Regions from separate parts of the Thioalkalivibrio sp. ALgr3 genome, predicted to be linked through region 2. Evidence: predicted binding sites of a transcription regulator. Region 2 holds the regulator's gene; each other region holds the start of a gene.

Region 1 (5,763 bases), 120 kb from region 2:
TGAACAGGTATCCTGACAGCGCCATGAGCGCGCCAGAGACCGGATTCGACCCCGAACCCTTCCTCGAGAACCTGACCCGTTCGCCCGGCGTGTACCAGATGCTGGACGTGGACGGGAAGGTGCTCTATGTGGGCAAGGCCCGCAACCTCCGCAGCCGCGTCACCAGCTATTTCCGCGGCGGGGATGACCGCGGTCCGCGCATCCGTTCGATGGTGCGGCAGATCGCGGACATCCGCATCGCGGTCACGCACACCGAATCCGAGGCGCTGCTGCTGGAGGCCAATCTCATCAAGCAGCACCGGCCGCGCTACAACGTGCTGCTGCGCGATGACAAGAGCTATCCCTATATCTTTGTTTCCGGCCACGAGTATCCGCGTCTGGGGTTTCATCGCGGGGCGAAGAAAAAGGGTGTGCGCTATTTCGGGCCCTATCCATCGGCCGGGGCGGTGCGCGAAAGTCTCGCACTGCTGCAGAAGCTGTTTCAGGTGCGCCAGTGCGAGGACAGCGTGTTCGCGCATCGCAGTCGGCCCTGCCTGCAGTACCAGATCGGTCGCTGTACCGCCCCCTGCGTGGACTATATTTCACCGGAGGAGTATGCCCGCGACGTCGAGGCCAGCGTGCGTTTCCTGGAGGGTGACAGCGAGGCGGTGATCGGTGATCTGATGGAACGCATGGAGTCCGCCTCGGCCGCACTCGAGTTCGAGAAGGCGGCGCGCCTGCGCGATCAGATCGGCCGGCTGCGCGAGATCTCGCAGCAGCAGTTTGTCGCCGGCGGCGAGGGCAATGCCGACGTGATCGCCCTGGCGCAGTCGGGCGGGAGTTTCGCGGTGGAGGTGTTCTTCGTACGCAATGGCCAGAACCTGGGCAACAGCGAGCTGTTCCCGGACGTGCCGGAGGCGGCCGGCCACGACGAGATCATGGCGGCCGTGCTGGCGCAGTACTATGCCGAACGCGAGCCCCCGCCGCAGGTGCTGCTGTCGCATGAACCCGAGGGGGCCGAGGCCCTCGAAACCCTGCTTGGCGAGCGCCGCGGGGCACGCGTGCGGCTGGCGTGGTCGCTGCGGGGCGAACGCGCACGCTGGGTCGACATGGCGCAGCGCAATGCCGAGCAGGCCCTGAAGACCCGGTTGGCCAGTCAGGCCGGGCAGACCGCGCGCCTGGATGCGCTCACCGCAGAGCTCGAACTGGAGGCGCCGCCGCGGCGCATGGAATGCTTCGACATCTCGCACACCCGCGGCGAGGGCACCGTGGCGTCCTGCGTGGTGTTCGGGCCGGAAGGGCCGATCAAGTCCGATTACCGGCGCTTCAACATTGAAGGGATCGAGCCGGGCGATGACTATGCCGCGATGCACCAGGCGCTCAGTCGCCGTTTCGCGCGCCTGAAAAAGGGCGAGGGCCGGGAACCGGACATCCTGTTCATCGACGGGGGCAAGGGGCAGGTCACCCAGGCCCTGAACGTGCTGGCCGATCTGGGGCTGGATCACATCCGGGTGGTCGGGGTGGCCAAGGGCGAAGAACGCCGGCCCGGCATGGAAACCCTGGTGTTGAGCGGGGTGGAGGCGCCTTCTATACTGCCGCCCCATTCGAGTGCACTGCACCTGATTCAGCAGATCCGTGACGAGGCCCATCGTTTCGCGATCAGCGGTCATCGGGCGCGGCGGGCGAAGGCGCGCAAGGAGTCCACCCTCGAGTCGATTCGCGGGCTGGGGCCCAAGCGTCGCACTGCGTTGCTCAAGCACTTTGGCGGGCTGCGCGGGGTATCCCGCGCGGGGGTCGACGAGCTGGCCAAGGTGCCCGGCATCAATCGTCGCCTGGCGCAGGCGATCTACGACCAGTTCCACGAGGCCTGATCCGACATGTTTCCACGACTCCCCACCTGGCTGACCTGGTCGCGCATCGTGATGATCCCGCTGATGATCGGGGCCTTCTATGCGCTGCCGATGCCGGCGGCGGGGATCGTGGCGGCCATCATCTTTGCGCTGGCCGCGGTGACCGACTGGCTGGACGGTTATCTGGCCCGGCGCTGGTCGGTGACCAGCCGCTTCGGCGCCTTTCTCGATCCGGTGGCGGACAAGCTGATCGTCGCTGCCGCGCTGGTGCTTGTGGTGGACCACAACCCCGGTGTGGGGCTGGCGCTGGCCGCGATCGTGATCATCGGTCGCGAGATCGCGATCTCGGCACTGCGGGAATGGATGGCCGAAGTCGGGACCAGCGCGAAGGTGGCGGTTTCCTGGATCGGCAAGTTCAAGACCAGTGCCCAGATGGTGGCCATCTTTCTGCTTCTGTGGGCCGAGCCGGTGGCGGGACTGTCGCTGTTCCTGATCGGGGAATGGCTGCTGTATCTGGCGGCGGTGCTGACGCTGGTGTCCATGGTGCAGTACATGCTGGCCGCGGCCCGGGACGCCTGAACGAATTTTTCGTATCCGGTGTTGACGAAGCCGACGCTGTCTGTAGAATACGCATTTGTCGACGGGCGGGAATAGCTCAGCTGGTAGAGCACAACCTTGCCAAGGTTGGGGTCGCGAGTTCGAATCTCGTTTCCCGCTCCAAACGATTTCCCGAAGCCCCGGCACCGCCGGGGCTTTCTGTTTCGGCGGCATCCAAGACCGTCGAACAAGCCTTGCCCCGGCTGGGTGGCAGAGTGGTGATGCAGCGGACTGCAAATCCGCGTACCTCGGTTCGATTCCGGGCCCAGCCTCCATCTTCGATTGCAGGCCCGCCGGCTTTATGCTGGCGGGCCTTTTCGTTTGCGGGGTGCCTGCCGGGTCTTCGCCGGTCCCTTCGGGCATTCAAGGTTGGGGCCGAACGGCCGAAAACCCGGATGGAGGCGCCGGTGAATCCGGGCGCCCGCAATCCATGACCTCGGGGTAACTGCATGCTGCGTCGCCTGTACGACCTTCCCATCTGGCTGAGGCTGCTCGGCGTCATCTGGCTGATCCTGGTCTTCGTCTGGTCCGGCATGATCGGATGGGCGGTGCTGGAGCAGCGTGACACCGCCCAGGAGCAGGCCGGGCATTTTGCCGGCAGTCTGCACGAGATGACCTGGGCCGGACTGACGACCCTGATGATCACCGGCACCATGGACTCGCGCCACGAATTCATGGATCAGATCCAGGAAATGGGTGATGTTCGCGACCTGCGCGCGATCCGCGCCGCGTCGGTCACCGAGCAGTGGGGTGAAGGGACGGCCGACAGCGAACCTCGTGATGCGGTCGAGCGCGAGGTCCTGGATACCGGAGAACCCTTTGTCGAGGTGGATCGCGAGCGCGACGAGCTGCGCGTGGTGAAACCGATCCGCAATCATCGCGAATACCTGGGACGCAACTGCATGGCGTGTCACGGTGCTGCGGAAGAAGACGAGGTTCTCGGAGCCACGTCCATGCGTCTCGACATGACCGAGGTGCACGAGGGGGCGACGAATTTCGGGATCCAGCTGTTCGGCTTCGCGATCCTGGTCAGCCTGCCGCTGCTGGGTGCGATCTTTCTGTTCATCCGGCGTTTCGTCACGCAGCCCCTGGCCGAGATGACGGAAGGGTTGCGTGACATCGCCGGGGGCGGGGGCGATCTGACCCGGCGGCTGGACGTGCACGGCGATGACGAGGTCGGGCGCGCGGCCCGGGCGTTCAACGACGTGATGGAACAGTTCCGTTCCCTGATCGGCGCGGTGGTCGGTTCCAGCGGGCAGCTGACTTCGGCGGCCGAAGAGGTCTCGAACGTGTCCGACCGCACGCGCGAAGGCGGGGATCGTCAGCGTCGGGAGATCGAGCAGGTGGCCACGTCGATGAACGAGATGAGCGCCACGGCCCAGGACGTGGCCCGCAACTCGCAATCGGCGACCGAGGCGGCGCACCGCTCGCTGGAATCCACGCGCAGTGGCCAGGAGGTCGTGCAGCGGACCGTAACCGGGATCGAGCAGCTGGCCTCCGAGGTGCATCGCGCCGCGGAGGCAATCCAGCGGGTCGAGCAGGATTCGGAGAGCATCGGCAAGGTACTGCAGGTGATCCAGGAGATCGCCGAACAGACCAATCTGCTGGCGCTGAATGCCGCGATCGAGGCCGCGCGTGCCGGAGAGGCGGGACGTGGGTTCGCGGTGGTGGCCGACGAAGTACGGGCCCTCGCGTCGCGTACGCATGAATCCACGGAGGAGATCCGGCGCACGGTCGAGACCCTGCAGGGGGGCACGCGCAATGCCGTGGAGGTGATGCAGGCCGGCGAGGAACGGGCACGCGCGACCGTGGATCAGGCCGGCGAGGCCGGTTCGGCGCTGGAGGACATCCGCGAGGCGGTGCAGTCGATCACCGAGATGATTGACCAGATCGCCAGCGCGGCCGAGCAGCAGAGCCAGGTCGCCGAGACCATCAACCGCAATGTCACCACGGTGACCGAGGAGGCCGAGCAGAACGCCGAGGGGGCGAGCCAGGCCAGCGATTCGGCAGCGGAACTGATGCGCCTGGCGCGCGAGCTGCAGGAGATGACCCGGCGCTTCCGCGTATGAGGTTTGTCACCCGTCCGGTGGTGGAGGGTGATGCGGGCGACCCGCCGCGGCAGGGCGGGCGCGATCAGCTGGGCCGGGCGGTCAGACCTGGATGTCCAGAGTGGAGCCCGCAGTGTTGATGCCGCGGTTGTCCATGGTTCCGTCGGGCATCAGGGTGGCGGCCAGGTTGTTCTCGGCCGCCTGCTCCTCTTCGCGGGCTGCGAGTTCGGCGGATCGGGCGTCACCGTTGTCGGAAGCACCGTCGACGCTGCTTGCCTCGTCGGTGGCGCTGACGGCGTTACCGCCCTCGGGCCCGTTGATGGCACCGGCGGCCGTGGCCCCGCCCGCGGCGTTCGTTTCCTGGGTGCCGCTGACCTGAGCGATGCCACGCGCGGCCGAGGGGTTGTCGGCGGCCTGAGCCGACGGGCCGGCTCCGCCCTGGTTGGCGCCGATCGCCGCGGCCTGCCCCGGCTGGGTCTGTTGTGCCCCGGGCGTAGCCTGGTTCGCCTGGGCCGAGCCCGGCTGCTGGGCCCCCGGGGCGCGGTTCTGGTCCGTGTTCTGGCTGGCATTCACGGCCGCCGCCTGGCTGGCCATCGCGGCCGGATTGGGTCCGATCCCGTTGATCATGGGTCGCTCCTGTCGAGGTTGGCCGTCGGCCGGTCCATGCGGGGAGGCCGGGCCCGGGTCGGTGCCCGGTCGGGCGCATGGATACAGCCGGGCGCCTGCTACGTGCTCCTTTTCCAGTATAGAACAATCAAGGGGCAGCGTGCCGCCGGTCACCCGCGCGCGGCTCCGGTAGAATGCCGCCCCATGAATGAAACGACGGAAATCTTCGATGTCGCGGTGATCGGGGCCGGGGCCGCGGGCATGATGTGCGCGGCGGTAGCGGGAGCCCGCGGGCGCCGCGTGGTCCTTCTGGATCACGCGGACCGGGCCGGCAAGAAGATCCTGATGTCCGGGGGCGGCCGCTGCAACTTCACGAACATGGATTGCGGGCCGGAGAACTTCCTGTCCGCGAATCCGCACTTCGTGAAATCGGCCCTGGCGCGCTACACGCCCTGGGATTTCGTGGCCCTGGTGGCGGCGCACGGGATCCCGTATCACGAGAAGAAGCTCGGTCAGCTGTTCTGCGACCATTCGTCGAAGGACATCGTGCGCATGCTGCTGGACGAATGCGCCACGGCCGGGGTGACCCTGCGGACGTCCACGCCCGTGGAGGTTGTATCCGATCAGGCGCCGTGGCGCCTGCGCACGCCGTCCGCGGTCATCGAGGCCGAGTCCCTGGTGAT
Region 2 (5,763 bases):
GGATCCGCCAGGGCCTCGACCAGGTTCTTGTCGAGGTCGGTCTCCTCGCCGAAAATCTCCAGATCGATTTCCTTGCCCAGGTTGCGGGACAGGTCGCGGATCACCCGCGGAAAGCGATTGAAGACCTTCTTCACCGGCTGCATGCGGGTCTTCATCACCGAGGCCTGGAGATCCGAGGTCACCAGCGCCAGCGAACTGATCGCCTTGCCCAGCTCGTCGTCCACGTGCTCCGAACGCAGCATGCTGAGCCGGTTACGCACCAGCACGAGTTCGCCCACCAGGTTCATGATCTCGTCGAGGCGCTCGGTATCCACGCGCACCGAGGTTTCGCCCTGGTGTCCACCGCCGCCCTGGCCGCCGCCCCCGGTACTCCCGCCGGCGCCGCCACCGCCGGAAGCGCCGCCGCGCGCACCGCCGGAGGCGGGCGCAGGACCGGAACTTTCCGCTTTCTGTTCCTTTTCCTTCCCGGCCGTGTCCCCGGGCGAGGCTGCCGCCGGTTCTGCGGCAGGCCCGGTGTCCGCATCTCCGGTGCCGCCCGCCGCGGCGGCGGACGGGGCCGGCTCGGCCGGTTCGGCCGGGGCGGTCGGTGGACCAGCGCCTTTCGCCTGCAGTTCGTCGAGCAGGCTCTCGAACTCATCGTCGGTGATCTCGTCGTCGCCACCACCCGCGTCACCGCCATCCGCGGCCGCGACCTCCGGGGCCGACTCCGCTGCCGTGCCCGGATCCACCGGCTTCGGTGGCTGGTCTCCGTGCAGGCTGTCCAGCAGGGCTTCGAACTCGTCGTCGGTGATCTCGTCCCCGGCACCCACGCGGACTTCCTCATCGCCCGGCGCGTCATCGGCTGCCGGCTCCGGCGCGGACGGCGACTCGGCCGCTTCCTCCAGCGCCTCCGACGGCCAGTCGTCGGCCGTCGCCGGCGCTGCCTCCCCGGCCGGAGCCGCGTCCGGCGTTTCTTCCGCGACCGGGGCGGCTTCGTCCCCGCCGCCGACGGGGACCGTTTCGTTGCGGGCCATGCGTCGCAGGGTGTCGACCAGATCTTCGGGCGCCGGCGTCGGCTCCTGGCCGTCGCGCAGCTCGCCGAACATCACGTTGAGGGTGTCCAGCACCCGCAGCATGGTGTCCATGAGCTGGCCGTCCACCTGGCGCTCGTGATTGCGCAACAGGTTGAAGACGTCTTCGGCGTTATGGCAGACCGTCACCAGCGGGTCCAGCCCGAGAAAACCGGCCCCGCCCTTGATGGTATGGAAACTGCGGAAGACCGCATTCAGCAGATCGGTATCGTCCGGATGCTGCTCCAGGTCGATCAGCTGTTCGTTCAGGCCTTCCAGCAGCTCCCCCGCCTCGATCAGGAAGTCCTGGAGGATTTCGTCGTTGGGGTCGATGGCCATGCGGTCTCTCCGTTCCGGTGACTCGAATCGTCGGCAGATGGCTGCCGGTGCAAGGGGATCCCGGGACGGACCCTAGAACCCCAGGCTCGACAGCAGATCGTCCACCTCGTCCTGTCCTTGAACGACATCCGTGCCGGAATCTTGAGTGTGGGGCACCGCGGGTCCATGCCCGCGGCGGTCCTCCTCGCGTGCGGTTCGTTCCGCCTCCGGGGCCTTTTCGGCCGCCGACCGGGCATCCTTCTCCAGGCGCCCGGAAGACAGGCGGATCAGCGAGACCAGGTTTTCCTCCAGATCCGTGACCAGACGGATGACCCGCCGGATCACCTGCCCGGTGAGATCCTGGTAGCTCTGTGCCATCAGGACCTGTGACAGCAACCGGCGCAGTTCCTCGGTGTCCTTGCCGGTCTGTTCGAAAAATGCATCGAGTTCGCGCGCGAACTCGCGGAATTCCTCCACCGACAGTTCGCGGTTGCGGAACCGGGTCCATTTTTCGGTGAGTTCCGCGGCACGCCCGGCGAATGCCTCGGCAATCGGCAGGGACGATTCCACCGCATTCAGGGTTTCGTGCGTGGCCTGTTCGGTCTGGGTCACCACGTAACTCAGACGCTCGCGCGCATCCGGAATCTCGTCCTGCGCCAGCTCGACCAGACGCGAATCGCCCCGGAAGCTCTCCAGTGCCTCGTGCAGTTCGCGGGTCAGCTTGCCCAGTTCGTCGAACAGTTCGCGTTCATAAGGCCGCGCGAGCTCCTGGATCAGGCGGCGCGAAGCCTCCTCGTCACCGCCTTCCAGAGCGCCCACCAGCTCCCGCGCCAGCGCGAGCCGGTCATCCCCGGAGGCATTCTCTTGTTCGGTCATCGGGTCTCTCTTGCCGTGTCAGCCGGTCGCGGTATTCAGCCTTGAGCTTCAATACGTTCGAAGATCTTTTCGATCTTCTCCTTGAGCGTCTCGGCCGTGAAGGGCTTCACAATGTAACCGTTCACGCCGGCCTCTGCCGCCTCCACGATCTGATCGCGTTTGGCTTCCGCCGTGACCATCAGCACCGGCAACGATTTCAGCCGCTCGTCCTTGCGTACCTCGCGCAGGAGGTCGATGCCCGGCATGTTGGGCATGTTCCAGTCGGTGATCAGAAAATCGAAGTCGCCGTTCTGCAGCATCGGCAGGGCCGTGCTCCCGTCGTCGGCCTCCATGGTGTTGTTGAAGCCAAGATCCCGCAGGAGATTCTTGATGATGCGCCGCATCGTGGAGAAGTCGTCCACGATCAGGATTTTCATACCCTTGTCCACAGTTCGCTCCGGGAATGTGTTTGAACCTTAGAATATCTGCAGGGACTCGACGTCTTCGAGCCACGAGCCCAGACGCGCCCGCAGACGGTGCACCGCCTGGCTGCGGATCTGGCTGACGCGCGATTCGGTCACGTCCAGCACGGCACCGATCTCGCGCAGGTTGAGTTCTTCGGTGTAGTACAGGTTGAGCACCAGTCGTTCACGCTCGGGCAGATCGCCCAGTGCGCCGGCCAGTTCCTCGCGGAACTCCCCGGCCTCGATGCGCCGCGACGGGGACTGCTCCTGCCCTTCCAGCACGCGATCCGCCTCGCCCTCCGGGCCGCCCACCTCGTCCAGCGCGAACAGATGGGCACCGGCGTGATCATCCAGCATCTGGTAGTAGGTTTCCACCGGGACGCCCAGCTCCTCGGCGATCTCCGGGGCGCGGGCGGCGCGGCCCTCGCGGGCCTCCACCGTCTGCATCGCCTCGGAGATCCGCCGGCTGTTGCGGTGCACCGAGCGCGGCGTCCAGTCGCTGCGACGCAGCTCGTCGATCATCGCCCCGCGGATGCGGATCCCGGCGTAGGTGGCGAAGGTCGCCCCCTGGCCGCCTTCGAACTGCCGCGCGGCCTCGATCAGCCCCACCATGCCCGCCTGCACCAGGTCATCCACCTGAACCGAGGCCGGCAGCCGGGCCATCAGGTGATGGGCGATCCGATTCACCAGCTCGACGTGGTCCGCGACCAGCTGGTCCGGTCCGCCGGTCCCCGCCCGGGCGTATCCTGCAAGTCTGTTCTTTGGCGTGTTCATGCGCTTTGCAGCATCCTTTCGACGAAGAACCCAACTCCCCCGCTGGCGCCGCGGGCCACCGGCCAGCCGTCGACCTTGCGCGCCAGCTCGAGGAACGCCCGTCCCGCCGGGCTGCCCGGGGACTGCTGCACCACCGGCGCCCGTTTCTGCACCGCCTGGCGCAGGGCATCATCCAGCGGAATCACGCCCACCAGATCCAGTATGACCTCCGGCAGATAGGTGGAACAAACCGCCTGCAGCTTCTGCATCACCCGTTCCGCCCCGGCTCGGCCCTGCACCATGTTCGCGACCACGCGGAACCGGTTCACGCCATGATCCCGATGCAGGACCTTGATCAGCGCATAGGCGTCGGTCATCGATGCCGGCTCGTCGGTGACCACCACCAGGGTCTCCTGCACGGCCTGACAGAAACTGGTCACCGACTCCTGCAACCCGGCCGCGGTATCCACCACCAGTACGTCCAGCGGTCGCGTATACATGCTGAAGGCCTGGATCAGACCGTGATGTTCCGGCCGGCTCAGGTTGGCCATGGTCGCGATCCCGGACGCGGAAGGCACCACGCGGATTCCCTCCGGGCCCTCGATGATCACGTCTTCCAGATCCTCGACGTCCCCGGTCACCAGGTCGTGCAGCGTCCGCTGCGGACGCAGGCCCAGCAGTACATCGACATTCGCGAGCCCCAGATCCGCATCGAACAGCATGACCTCGCGTCCCAGACGGGCCAGTCCGACCGACAGGTTGACCGAGACATTGGTCTTGCCGACCCCGCCCTTGCCCGAGGCCACCGCGACCACCTTCAGGGGCTTAGTGTTGTGTGACATGACGTCCCTTCAGCACCGGTTGAATCATTTCCAGCGGGGCGGGCTCCTCGCCCGCGGCCGGCTCGTCCGCGGATCGCGGTCGCCGCGCCTCGCGTTCCGTCGCCTGGCGCCGCCGCCAGGCCTGCATCGCCTCGTCGACCCAGGCATCGGCCGCCCCGTGCTCGGGTTCCTCCTGTAGCGCCAGGCGGGTCAGATGTCCGGTATCCACGCGATGGAAGTCCTCGGCGATGCGCTGGCCGTCGCTCATGAACGCAACACCCAGCGGCTGGTCCAGCAGTACCGAAAGCACCTCGCCCAGCTGTTCCGCCTCGTCCAGCTTGGTCAGTACCAGGGCCGAGGGTTCCGTGGGGGCAAATGCCTCCAGCACCCGCCGCAGGGCCATCCCCTGGGTGGTGGCCGCGATCACCAGCCAGGTCTCCGCGCGCACGTCGGCGGGCATGTCCGTCAGCAGGGGTTCGCGCGGGGCGGTACGCGGCGACTGTCCGGCGGTATCCACCAGGATCAGGTGCCCGCTGCCCGCCGAGCGCCGCGCCATCTCGCGCAGCTCGGCCTCCGTCTCCACCACACGCACCGCGGTTCCCGCCATCTGGCCGAAGGCCTGCAACTGCCGCGTCGCGCCGATGCGCTGCGCGTCCATGGTGACCAGGGTGACCGAATCCGGCCCCATGCGGCGGATCTGGCGCAGTGCAATCCGGGCAATGGTGGTGGTCTTGCCGACCCCGGTCGGTCCCTCCAGCGCGAGCACCCCGCCCTCGTCGAGGATCGAGGCGCGCGCGGTGACGATGGCACCCGACAGGCGTGCCCGCAGGCGCTCCCATGCCTCCTCCGAGCTGTGATCGTCGAGGATGCTGCCGGCCAGGCTGCGCGCCAGCGGCTCGCGGAAGCCCAGATCCATCAGCCGCGCCTTGCATTCGGCCGCCAGTGGATGCCGCGCCGCCCAGCGGGCCTGCTCGTTCTCTTCGTACTGCCGCGTCAGCAGACTGCGCAGATCCCGCAGTTCCTGACGCATCGCGGACACCTCGGGGTCGGTGGGCCATTGCGGGGCCGGCCGCTGCCGGGACCCGGCAGCCGATCCCCCGCCGGCGGAAGCCGCCGCGGGCTCCGGCGCGCGCGAGTGCTCACCACGTGGCGCCGATTCATCGCGCACACCCTGGCGCATCGATTCCCGGGCGGAGCGTGCCCCGCTGCCGGCGTCGTCCTGCCGCGGGGCACCCCGGCCGTCACCCTCTGCCGTTCCGGCGGGCTCCTCGCCGCCATCGAGGGCCGCGACCACCTCCAGCCAGCCGTCGACCCGGCGGCTGGACAGGATCACGGCGTCCTCGCCCTGCTCCTCGCGGACCTGGCGCATCGCGTCGCGCATGTCCCGTGCCCGGTATCGTCTGACATTCATCGTTCGCTCTCCCGCCGATCGTTGACTGGTGCTTCAGGCCATGCCCGTTCGCACATCACGCCGACTTCTTGTCTGCTTCATCCTGTCCCACC
Region 3 (5,763 bases), on a different contig from region 2:
GAGATCCCTGATCGAGTCATTTGCCACAGCTCATGAACGCGCATCTTCCCTTGATGACTGGCCCCATACCCCTTCGCCGGAGCCCGGAATGAGCCTCTCCGTGCGTATCCTGGGCGCCAGCGGCGGCATCGGGCCGGGCCGCCGCACCACTTCCATCCTGATCGACCGGGACATCCTGATCGACGCCGGCAGCGGCGTGGGCGATCTCGAGCTCGAGGAACTGCAGGCCATTCGCCACGTCTTCCTGACCCACTCGCACCTCGACCACGTGGCATTCCTGCCACTGCTGATCGACACGGTATTCCGGGTGGATGCCCCGCCGGTCACGGTGCACGCCCTGCCGGAGACCCTGGAAGCCCTGCAGCGCCACATCTTCAACTGGGTGATCTGGCCCGATTTCACCGCCCTGCCCTCGCCCGAGCAACCGGCGCTGCGCTTTCGCCCGCTGGATGCCGGCGAGCAGATGGACATCGACGGACGCTCCGTCACGGCCCTTCCCGCGATGCACACCGTCCCGGCGGTAGGGTATTCGGTGAGCCGGCCGGATGCCGGAGCCTTTGCGTTCAGCGGAGACACCACTTCGACCCGGGGTCTGTGGCAGACCCTGAATGCCCTGCCCCGCCTCGATCTGCTGATGATCGAAACCGGGCTGCCGGACGAGATGGACCATCTCGCCGGTGCCACCCGCCACTACACCCCGCTGCAGCTGGCGCGCGATCTCGACCATCTGCGGCATCGCCCGCGTATCGCGGTGACCCACCTCAAGCCGGGCTACGAACAGACCATCCGTGAACAGCTGGCCGCGCGCAACAATGGCGACATGATCGTTCTCGACGGCGACGAGCACTTCGAGCTGGCCGGCTGACCCTGGCCACCGAGCGCCGCTGCGTCCGGATTGGTCGCAAACCGGAGCTGTGGCATCCTTGGCGGATGCGACCCCTGATCCGACTCTTTTTCCGCGGCGTCCGCCTGGTACTCACACCCTTCATGCTCGTGGGCGAGAAGGTGACCCGCCCGCGCGGAATCCAGCGTGACCCCGAAGAACAGGCTCGGGTGGACGAACAGACCCGCGCCCTCGCGCTCTACCACTTCCCCGCCTGTCCGTTCTGCATCAAGGCGCGCCGTGCCATGCAGCGGCTGTCGCTGGACATCGAACTGCGCAACGCCCAGCCGGCCGGCGAACACCGCGAGACCCTGCAGACGGAAGGCGGCAAGCTGCAGGTCCCCTGCCTGCGGATCGAGGAAGGAGACGGCAGCGTGCGCTGGCTGTACGAGTCGGGCGCGATCATCGACTACCTCGAGTCGCGCTTTGATCCGGACCGGGCCGGAGCCGACCGCAATACCGAGGGCTCCTGAACCCGCAAATGACAGGGGGCGGCACGTGGCCGCCCCCTCGGGACCGGATCAGACCCGGAAGTGCCCCACCCGCTGCTGCTGCTCGGAAGCCAGTTTCGACAGCTCTTCCGAGGCATTCGCGATCTCGCGCGAGCCGCTGGCCGTCTCGTCCAGCACCTGGGTGATGTTGGAGATGTTGCGGTTGATCTCCTCGGCCACCGAGGACTGTTCCTCGGCCGCGCTGGCGATCTGCGTATTCATCTCCGAGATGGTGGTCACCGACTGCGTGATCGACTCCAGCGACTCGCCCGCCTCGTTCACCTTCTCGCGGCTGGAATGCGCGCGGTTCTTGCCTTCTTCCATCGCCTGAACCGCCTCGCGCGTGCCGTTCTGGACGCGCTCGATCATGCCCTGGATCTCGTGAGTCGAATCCTGGGTCCGGCTCGCCAGGGTCCGCACCTCGTCGGCCACGACCGCGAAGCCGCGGCCCTGCTCGCCGGCCCGCGCCGCCTCGATGGCCGCGTTCAGCGCCAGCAGGTTGGTCTGATCGGCGATGTCGCCGATCACCTCCAGCACCTTGTTGATCTCCTCGGCGTCCGTGGACAGCCGTTCGATCACTTCGGCGGTGTTGTCCACCTGCGAGGTCAGGTGGTTGATCGACTGCACCGTCTGTTGCACCAGCTCGCGCCCGGCGTTGGCATCCTGGTCGGTGGTCTGGGCCGCCGTGGCCGCGTCGGAGGCGTTGCGTGCGACCTCGGCCACCGTCGCGGTCATCTCGTTCATCGCGGTGGCCACCTGGTCGACCTCGTCCTTCTGCCGCGTGACCTGACCGTTGGTCTGTTCGCTGGTTGCGGACAGCTCATTGGCCGCGGCCGCCACCTGATCGCCACCGGCGGCGACTTCCTTGACCAGGTCCTGGATCTTGCCCACGAAGCGGTTGAACGCCGCCGCCAGATCTCCCAGCTCGTTGTTGCCGTCGGCCTCGAGCCGGCGCGTCAGGTCTCCGTCGCCGGACGCGATGTCATCCAGACGCGTGACGGTCTGGCGCAGCGGCCGCACGATGCTGCGCGACAGCAGCCAGGCCAGCAGCAGACCAAGACCGATGGCGACCACGCCCACCGCCACCACGGTGGTGGTGGCATTGCGGGCCATCGCCACGTATTCGCTGCGATCGACCATCAGCTCCAGCACGCCCACCGGCTCACCGGAGAAATCCTCCACCGCGCGCCCGACCACGGCCATCGGGCGGCCGTCGTGGCGAACGTTGCGGATCATCTCCTCGCCGTCGAGGATGCGCCGCATCTCCTCCCGACTGAAGGTCGAATCGCCATTGATGGTTCCGGCAAAGACCTCGAAACCGCCATCACGATCCAGGTGTACCGCCACGGGTGATCCGGTTTCCTCGGTGAAGGACTCGAAGAAGGCGTCATCGAAGGCCATGCCGAATTCCAGCGAGCCGATGTGCTCGTTCTGGTAGGACACCGGCACCATCCCGCGGATCCCGATGCCGAACGGGCCCTCTTCCAGGCCGGTGATCGGCTGCCGATTGCGGTTCACCTCGAGGATCGTCTGGCGCACGTCCGACAGGTCGTCGCCGTAGTTGTCGGGACTGTGGGTACGCAGGAAAGAGGTCGCCGGCGGCGTATGGAAGTGATACTGGCGTACGTCGTGCTCGGCGCGAAGCTCGCCATATCCCGGCTCGGTCAGTTCCAGCAGGCGCTCACGATCCCCCTCGGCGAACGCCTGCTGAATCACCGGAACCTCGGCGATGGCCCGCGCCATCGACTCGCCCCGTTCGGCTTCCTGCTCCAGCTGGCGGATCAGCAGCCCGCTCAGGTCGTTCAGCTCCCGTTGCTCCGCGCGATCGGCCATCGTGCCGAGGCTGTTCATCACGACGACCAGCGTGAGCACCACAACCGCCACCACAACGATGGTGACGCCGCCCATCAAGCGCGTTCCGATACGGATATTCCTGAGCATGGCTTTCCCTCTTTTGGTGTTCCGGCATTCTGATCAATGCGCATTCCGCCGGGCCCTGCGCAGCCGGATGGCTACATCAGCATGCCCTCACATGCTAACGGCGGCCATCCGGAAACCTTGATCCGAATCGGCCGCCGTCACGAAAACCCATCCTCCGGCACGGGGCACAACACCCCGGCCGGCAGGACCCACGGTCAGACACGGAAGCGCCCGGTGCGCTCCTGCTGCGCCGAGGCCAGCTTCGACAGCTCCTCCGAGGCGTTGGCGATCTGCTGCGATCCGGCCACGGTCTCGTCCAGCACCTGAGTGATGTTGGAGACGTTGCGGTTGATCTCCTCGGCCACCGAGGACTGCTCTTCGGCCGCGCTGGCGATCTGCGTGTTCATGTCCGAGATGCTGCTGATGGACTGCGTGATCGACTGCAGCGACTGCCCCGCATCGTTGACCTGTTCCACGCTGGAATGCGCCTGTCGACGGCCGTCCTCCATGGCCTTCACCGCGTCGCGCGTGCCGTTCTGCACCCGCTCGATCATCCCCTGGATCTCCTGGGTCGAATCCTGGGTCCGGCTCGCCAGGGTCCGCACCTCATCGGCCACCACCGCGAAGCCGCGGCCCTGCTCGCCGGCCCGCGCCGCCTCGATGGCCGCGTTCAGCGCCAGCAGGTTGGTCTGATCGGCGATGTCCCCGATCACCTCCAGCACCTTGTTGATCTCCTCGGCATCGGTCGACAGCCGCTCGATCACCTGCGCGGTGTTCTCCACCTGGGTGGACAGGGTGTTGATCGCACTGACGGTCTGTTCCACCAGCTCCCGACCGTGGGTCGCATCCTTGTCCGTGCTCTGTGCGGCTTCCGCCGCCTCGGTGGCGTTGCGGGCGACCTCGGCCACGGTCGCGGTCATCTCGTTCATGGCCGTGGCGACCTGGTCGATCTCGGATTGCTGGCGGCCGACCTGTTCGTTGGTCTGCTCGCTGGTCGCGGACAGCTCGTTGGCTGCGGCCGCCACCTGGTCGCCGCCGGCGGCAACTTCCTTCACCAGCTCGTGGATCTTGCCCACAAAACGGTTGAACGCCGCCGCCAGATCCCCCAGCTCGTTGTTGCCGTCGGCCTCCAGCCGGCGCGTCAGGTCCCCGTCGCCGGACGCGATGTCGTCCAGACGCTCGACCGTATCGCGCAGCGGCCGCACGATACTGCGCGACAGCAGCCAGGCCAGCAGGAGGCCAAGACCGATGGCGACCACGCCCACGCCCACCACGGTAGCCGTGGCATTGCGGGCCATCGCCACGTAATCGCTGCGATCGACCATCAGCTCCAGCACGCCCACCGGCTCGCCGGAGAAGTCTTCCACCGGACGCCCGACCACCGCCATCGGACGACCGTCGTGCTCGGTCCGGCGCACCAGTTCCTCGCCGCCGGCAATCCGCTCCATTTCGTCACGGCTGAAGGTGGAGTCGCCGTTGATGGTGCTGCCGAACGCCTCGAAGGTCCCGTCGCGCTGCAGGTAGAGGGCCACCGGGGCTTCCGTATCCGCCGTGAAGTCCTCGAAGAAGGCATCGTCGAAGGCCATGCCGAATTCCAGCGACCCGATATGTTCACCCTCGTGGGAGACCGGGACGATGCCGCGGATGCCCAGGCCGGCCACCCCTTCCTCGAGCCCGGAGATCGGCCGGCGGTCGCGGTTGGTATCGACCACGGTCTGGCGGAACCCGGAGAGGTCATCGTCGTAGCGATCCGGACGGTGTGCCCGCAGGAAGGACGTCGCCGGCGGCGTATGGAACTGATACTGGCGTACGCCGTATTCCTCGTAGAGGTGATCGAAACCCGGTACGGTCATCGCATGCAGCTGTTCGCGGTCCCGCCGGGCGAAGGCCTGCTGCACGTCCGGAATGGCGGCCACGGCCTGTGCCATCGCGGTCCCGCGATCGGCTTCCTGATCGAGCTGCCGGATCAGCAGTTCACTCAGGTCATTGAGTTCACGCTGTTCCGCACGGTCCGCCATGTTGCCGAGGCTGTTCATCACCACCACCAGCGTGAGCACCACGACCGCGACCACCACGAGGGTGACGCCGCCCATCAGGCGGGTTCCGATCCGGATATTCCTGAGCATCTCTCTCTCCCTTGAAGCTTTCTTCGCGCCCGGAGTTACGGGCGCCGTTCTGCGAGTCTCTCGCTCCCGCTAGCGGCCGGCAGCGGCCTGACTTGAGCCGCGCGGGTCACACGCCTCCCCACGCACTCAGCCCACGTGCCGCAGCAGCAACGGCTCGGCGAGCGCATACACCGCGAGGCTGACCAGCACGATGGCGACCACCGACAGCAGGGCCCCGCCGCGGATCATGTCCACCACGCGCAGGCGATTGGAGGCAAACACGATGGCGTTGGGCGGCGTGGCCACTGGCAACATGAACGCGACCGACGCGGCGAACGCCACCGGCAGGGTCATCAGCCCCACC

What was found. The regulator FliA, encoded in region 2, starts transcription of late flagellar genes. The targets are predictions, from matches to a motif close to GCTAAAGTTNNNNNNNNNNCNGCCGATA.
Region 1: a site for FliA is predicted at 2,788-2,815, ahead of C998_RS0102980 (methyl-accepting chemotaxis protein). Genes of this name have one in related genera too.
Region 3: a site for FliA is predicted at 3,411-3,438, ahead of C998_RS0108500 (methyl-accepting chemotaxis protein). Genes of this name have one in related genera too.

What each region holds. Positions count from the first base shown of each region.
Region 1 is NZ_KB897977.1:71,211-76,973, forward strand. Features, by position in the region: gene C998_RS0102955 (uracil-DNA glycosylase) at 1-16, shown strand, start outside; gene uvrC (excinuclease ABC subunit UvrC) at 24-1,850, shown strand; gene pgsA (CDP-diacylglycerol--glycerol-3-phosphate 3-phosphatidyltransferase) at 1,857-2,408, shown strand; tRNA gene C998_RS0102970 (tRNA-Gly) at 2,474-2,549, shown strand; tRNA gene C998_RS0102975 (tRNA-Cys) at 2,628-2,701, shown strand; gene C998_RS0102980 (methyl-accepting chemotaxis protein) at 2,876-4,495, shown strand; gene C998_RS0102985 (hypothetical protein) at 4,577-5,101, opposite strand; gene C998_RS0102990 (NAD(P)/FAD-dependent oxidoreductase) at 5,285-5,763, shown strand, end outside.
Region 2 is NZ_KB897977.1:189,605-195,367, forward strand. Features, by position in the region: gene C998_RS0103525 (chemotaxis protein CheA) at 1-1,388, opposite strand, end outside; gene C998_RS0103530 (protein phosphatase CheZ) at 1,461-2,243, opposite strand; gene C998_RS0103535 (chemotaxis response regulator CheY) at 2,279-2,659, opposite strand; gene C998_RS0103540 (RNA polymerase sigma factor FliA) at 2,699-3,460, opposite strand; gene C998_RS0103545 (MinD/ParA family protein) at 3,457-4,281, opposite strand; gene flhF (flagellar biosynthesis protein FlhF) at 4,265-5,671, opposite strand; gene flhA (flagellar biosynthesis protein FlhA) at 5,727-5,763, opposite strand, start outside.
Region 3 is NZ_KB897981.1:56,600-62,362, forward strand. Features, by position in the region: gene C998_RS0108490 (MBL fold metallo-hydrolase) at 89-865, shown strand; gene C998_RS0108495 (glutathione S-transferase N-terminal domain-containing protein) at 931-1,356, shown strand; gene C998_RS0108500 (methyl-accepting chemotaxis protein) at 1,405-3,315, opposite strand; gene C998_RS0108505 (methyl-accepting chemotaxis protein) at 3,510-5,420, opposite strand; gene C998_RS0108510 (DASS family sodium-coupled anion symporter) at 5,547-5,763, opposite strand, start outside.